2 regions of the Candidatus Clostridium eludens genome follow, and region 1 is predicted to be linked to the other one. Evidence: riboswitches for the same ligand, from Rfam matches in the RefSeq annotation. Region 1 holds a riboswitch; the other holds the start of a gene.
The links. A riboswitch is a leader RNA that binds a small molecule or an ion and turns the genes downstream of it on or off. The one in region 1 is predicted to bind ZMP and ZTP.
Positions count from the first base shown of each region.

Region 2: another riboswitch for ZMP and ZTP. It lies ahead of pflB (formate C-acetyltransferase); the one in region 1 lies ahead of ACJDU8_RS00515 (phosphoribosylaminoimidazolecarboxamide formyltransferase).

Region 1 is NZ_JBJHZX010000001.1:122,048-125,268, reverse strand. Features, by position in the region: gene ACJDU8_RS00520 (hypothetical protein) at 528-1,340, shown strand; ZMP/ZTP riboswitch at 1,461-1,541, shown strand; gene ACJDU8_RS00515 (phosphoribosylaminoimidazolecarboxamide formyltransferase) at 1,591-2,766, shown strand; gene ACJDU8_RS00510 (hypothetical protein) at 3,156-3,221, opposite strand, start outside.
Region 2 is NZ_JBJHZX010000009.1:27,863-31,083, reverse strand. Features, by position in the region: gene ACJDU8_RS07660 (sensor domain-containing diguanylate cyclase) at 1-1,681, opposite strand, end outside; ZMP/ZTP riboswitch at 1,895-1,973, shown strand; gene pflB (formate C-acetyltransferase) at 2,089-3,221, shown strand, end outside.

The sequences.
Region 1 (3,221 bases):
TGTTCTTAGTTTAAAAATGCACTAATTTGGCAGAGGTGCATTTTTAATTTTTTTCTTCGGTATTTATAGTTATTTCACATTAAATTACGGTTGCAATTTATTTCCCAAATAACAGTATTACCAGGTGTATATAATTGCCATCTGCGTATTTATAATATCCCCATATTCCACAAAATGGAAATATATTGCTTGAAGCTGTGAAAGCTAGATTAAAAGCAATTAAAGGAAGTTATTAAGGGACTAGGTTAATTAAAAAAACATTTTAATGTTGAGGATAATGGCACAAGTAAATGTATATCTTAAAAATAGGATAGCTTTAAAAATAATATAGTATAATTTTACAATACTAATATAATAGTGTAGCTTAGTTCAATCCATAAAGAGGTATTGAAGCTGTGGAAGAAAAAAATATAAGCTGTGATTAAAATAAATTGTCTCCAAAAGAGATACGGAAGGTTGAAGGAGACTTAAAAAATATCCCTATTGGCAGGGATACAGAAATATTATAAAGTTGGGATGATATTATCATGAATTTTATTTGTAATATAATGAAAAGCAGTATTATGGAAGATTTAATATTAGGTTTTTTATATTCTGCTATTATAGGATTGGTTATTTTTGTATTAAGTTACTTAGTAAATAAAAGAGATTCTTTAAAGGATTTATTAATTGATTTAATTAAAGTGGTGCTTGCTTTAACTTTAATTAAGAGTTCCATTAATAAAATATGCGAATTGAATGGTAAAGAATATGGAGAATTTTTCATTAGCGTATTGGACAAAAAGGAAATCAAACCAGAAGAATTTAAAAGTGTTAATGAATTTATTATATATGACAAAATATCATATTTACCTAATTTAAATAATTATTTAGTTGATAAATTCTATGATAAATTTAATGATAAAGATGGTATTGAAATAGGAGAATTAAATGAATTGCTGGGAGAATCGAAAGATGAAAAAGATAAATATATTAAAAAAAATAGTGAATGTGTAGTATCAATTTATGAGTATATCAATAATAAAATAACAAAAATAAATAATATGCTGGATTATTATAAAAAGTTAACACTGGAAATGATTAATATTGATTTTGATAATTTCAAAGAAGAAATTTCTGCCGCTGAAAATAAATATAGGGTTTTTAAAATATGTGTAGATTCATTGATTGAAGAATGTAAAACGTTAAACGAATTATTGAGTTTATTAACAGTTACAATAAAAGAAAATAGACAAAAATTAGAAAAAGAACTTTGTTACATTAAAAAAATATTAAGATATATGGTCATAATATTCATTGTTATAATTATAATTTCTTTGCTTTTATTAATCATTGCTTGAAAAAGTGTCTATGCTCCCCAGAACGCGTTAAAAATTAATGATTTTAAAATACTTAATTCCCAAGTTTCTTGAAATTTGACGTAAACATATATTTAACCTATAATTTAATTAAAATGAATAATTTCATCATGTGACCGGCGGAAATGGTTTACCATGGGGGAGCATGATTGAAGAAAAATATCCACCGCCTGGGTAAATATAATTTTTATCTAGGTGGTTTTTATATTGAATTATTTTGGAGGTTGTACTGATGAAAAATTCCGAAGTTATACTCAAATATGGATGTAATCCACATCAAAATCCGGCAAGAATTTATGTGAAAAATAAAACACTACCATTTGAAATTCTAAATGGTAAACCAGGTTATATTAATTTTATGGATGCTTTTAATTCATGGCAATTGGTGAAAGAATTGAAACAAACACTAGGATTACCTGCTGCAGCATCTTTTAAGCATGTAAGTCCAGCAGGTGCAGCAATAGGTCTTCCTTTAAGTGATGTATTAAAAAAAGCATATTTTGTTGAAGATATTGAACTGTCTCCTGTGGCTTCGGCTTATGCGAGAGCTAGGGGGGCAGATAGAATGTCTTCTTATGGTGATTGGGCAGCTATAAGTGATATTGTTGATGTACCTACTGCAACAATTTTAAGTAGATCTGTTTCAGATGGAATAATTGCTCCGGGATATACAGATGAAGCCTTAAAACTTTTAATGAAAAAGAAAAAAGGGAATTATTGTATTATTAAAATGGATTATGATTATGAACCTGAAGATATAGAAAAGAGAGAGATATACGGCATAATATTTGAACAGAAAAGAAATGATGTTCTTTTAAAACATGACATGCTTAATAATATAGTAACACATAATAAAAATATTACGGATGAAGCAAGACGAGACTTACTTATTTCAATGATCACCTTGAAGTACACCCAATCTAATTCTGTTTGTTTTGCCTTAAACGGTCAGACCATTGGTGTTGGTGCAGGACAGCAATCTCGTGTACATTGCACAAGGTTGGCCGCATCAAAAGCAGATATATGGCATTTAAGGCAACATCCTGCTGTCCTCAGCTTATCTTTCAAAGAAGGCGTTTCAACACCGAACAAAGATAATATTATAGAGCAATACCTCAGAGATGATATTACTTCAGTAGAAATGAAAGAATGGAGTAAAGTGCTTGATAATATACCTGATAGATTAACAAAAGAGGAAAAAACTGCATGGCTATCTAATTTGTCTGGAGTATGTTTGGGTTCAGATGCATTCTTTCCATTTAGAGATAATATCGATAGAGCATTTCAAAGTGGTGTAAAATATATTGTCCAGCCTGGTGGTTCATTAAGAGATGATATAGTAATAGAGGCATGTAATGGATATAATATAGTAATGGCTTGTTCAAACATAAGATTATTTCACCATTAAAATTTTTAAAATTATATATTGTTAATACTTTAAGTTTTATAACTGATGATTTTTTGCATTTTAAAATAAGTATATGCTTATTACAAGATAATTAAGTGTAAAAAGGATGGTGGCTACTGCGACGCTAAATAGAATACCTGAAGATATGAGGAAAGGTTATATTTTACATGAGATATGTATTTGAATATTCAATAATGAAAATGGTACAATAAATAAAAAGGTGCAGGTCTAAAACCTTGATTTTTTAAAGGGTTTTAGGCTTTTTTGTTTAGTAGAATGTTACTAAATATAAATGTGAAAAAATAAGCACTGGTGGGAACTAGTGCTTATTTTTATTTGAAATTTGTACCAGTTACACTAAGTACATTTACGGAGTTTGCAATACTCTTTTAATACCAATCCCAATAGCATGGGTAAGGTGGGTAAGGTCTGCATCTTCTGCGCCTGCGTCTACG
Region 2 (3,221 bases), on a different contig from region 1:
TTTTAATAAGATTAGCAAAATCTTTTATTATTCTATCTCCAACAACATGTCCATATTTATCATTTATATTTTTTAAGTGATCTATATCCGTCATAATTACAGACAAGGGATGTCCATGTATAATACTATTATTTACATCTATCGGCAGCCTTTCATTAATATATCTCCTATTGTAAATACCTGTAAGACCATCAGTTACAGTGTTTTCAATTTCACTGAGCTTTCTTTCAGTTACATCAGTCACAAGTACTGCAAATTGACCTAGTTTAGGGCTATAGGCATAAATATTAAAATATTTATTGAATTCTTTAGAATAGTTTTCAAAATTAAGTGGTTGTCCAGACAATGCAACTCTGCCATAGTTTTCAATCCAGTACTTTTCAGTCTCTGGAAGAACTTCAAGTACTGTTTTGCCAATATAATCTTCAGCCTTAATATTTAAAATTTTTTGAAAGCTATCATTCATATCCAGAAATCTGTAGTCTACTGGTACATTATTATCATCAACTATTATTTGGTGCAGGGCAACCCCCTGACTCATGGATGAATATAATGTCCTATATTTTTCTTCATTTTCATTTAATCTTTCTATTAACTTTTGCTTTTCAGTAATATCCCTTGCTATTGAGGATGCCCCTATTATATTATTGTCAATATCGTATATGGGAGAAACAGTAATTGACACTGCTACAGCCTCTCCGTTACTCTTTTTCATATATATCTCATGATTTTGTATTTTAATTCCATCATTCACTCTATTCAAAGTTTCTTTAATACGCTCATAATCATTATCAAAATAAATTACAGATATGTGTTTACCTATAATTTCATTTTTTGTATATCCATAAAGTTTTTCTGCACCTTTATTCCAACTTTTTATAATACCATCTGTACTCTTGCCTATAATAGCATCATCAGAGGACTCAACTATGGAAGATAAATTTTTCATCTCTTCTTCAATTCTTCTTCTATTTACTATATTTCTAATTATGCTTGCAACATATTTATAATTATCTATATCTATAACAAAAGACTTTACTTCAGCCGGAAAATAAGAACCATCTTTTCTATAATGTATAGTTTCAAATTCTATGCTTCCTGCTTTGGCCTCATCAAATTGTTTAAAAATAAAATCCTTATTTTTGGAATTTCTCAAGTCAAAAACATCTAGTGATTTAAACTCATCATAGGTATAACCATATTCTTTCACAGCTTCTTTATTAGCATTTAATATTTTTCCGTTTTCATCCAACATAAATATGATATCTTTTGCATTATCAATAACCTCCTGACATAATCTCTGTTTCTTATTGTCAATAAATTTTGAAGAATTCTCAACTATGGTAAGCTGAATGTATTCATCCATAAACCTGGAAGCTATAATCAAATAATACTTTTTACTATGAGGAATATACTTGAAAAATTTCTGTGGTTTATTTTGAGAAACAACTTTGGAAATACATCTTTCTAAAATCTCATCTAAATTCAACTTTAAATATTCGTCATTATATTCCCAATAATATTCTCCCAATTCCAATTGCATATCACTGCTAAAGCGGCTATTTGCATATATAGGAATGTAGTCATAATTTCTTTTTTGTACCATATTAGATTCATATATGGCAATTGCAATATTCATATCATAAAAACTGGAAAAAACACCACAAATATTATTATTCAAAATATTTCACTCCTTTTCTTCAAATTTCTTATATATTAAGAATACTATACCTTATTATTGAAAGAAATACATAATATAAATATTCTTAAAAATATAAAAGAGTGCATTCGCTTTATCCTCTTCAATATAACCACAATTGTAATTTGAAACAAACTTTACGTTGACAGGACATTATAAATATGATATTTTAATGAAGTAATAGAATTGAGTTTAAGCGAATCGTATAACCGGCGGCAGTGGATTTAACCACAGGGAGTACGATTTTTAGAAGCCGACCGCCTGGGCAATCAAAAAGTCCAGGTGGTCTTTTTGATTAATATGAAAATAAATTAAGACAAATTTTTATCCGAATTACACTATGTAAATTTATCTGAATTATCAAAATATTAATGAAAAGAGGAGCTTTTATGAAAAAACAATGGAATAATTTTAATTTTGGAAATTGGACAACAAATATTGACGTGAGAAATTTTATACAAAAAAATTATAATGCTTACACCGGAGATGAAAGCTTTTTAACATCCCCTACAGAAAAGACCAAAAAAGTATGGGAAAAAGCTGAAAAACTTATTTTAGAGGAAATCAAAAAAGGTGGAGTTTTAGATGTGGATACAAACACAGTATCCGGAATTGATAGTTTTAAACCAGGATATATAGACAGAGAAAACGAAGTTATTGTAGGATTTCAGACAGATGCACCACTTAAGAGAATGGTAAACCCTTTTGGTGGAATAATGATGGCTAAAGAAGCTCTCACTGATTATGGTTATAAAATCAATGAGGATATGAACAATATATTTACAAAATACAGGAAGACTCACAATGAAGGTGTATTTGATGCATATACAGAAGAAATGAGAGCTGCAAGACACGTAGGGCTTTTAACAGGACTTCCAGATGCTTATGGTAGAGGAAGAATAATAGGTGATTTTAGAAGAGTAGCCCTTTATGGAATAGATTATTTAATTGAACAAAAGAAAAAAGATCTAAAAACCCTTAAAAGTCCTAATATGCTGGAAGATATGCTAAGGCAGAGAGAAGAAGTGGCAGAACAAATAAAAGCTCTTAATAAAATGAAGAACATGGCAAAAAGTTATGGAATAGATATTTCAAATCCAGCTCAAAATGCAAAGGAAGCTGTGCAGTTTACTTACCTTGGTTATCTTGCAGGAATAAAAGAAAATAATGGTGCGGCAATGTCTCTTGGAAGAGTTTCTACATTTTTGGATATTTATATTGAAAGAGATTTAAAGAAAGGCATCATAACCGAACAGGAAGCCCAGGAACTTATAGACCAGTTTGTAATCAAACTAAGGCTTGAAAGACATTTAAGAACTCCAGACTACAATGAACTGTTTGCAGGAGATCCTAACTGGGTAACTGAATGTATAGGCGGTATGACAATAGATGGCAGAACACTGGTTACTAAAAACTCTTATAGGTTTTTAAACACACTTACAAATTTAGGGCCTGCCCCAGAACCGAATATAACAATACTTTGGTCACAAAACTTGCCGGAACCATTTAAAAAATACTGCAG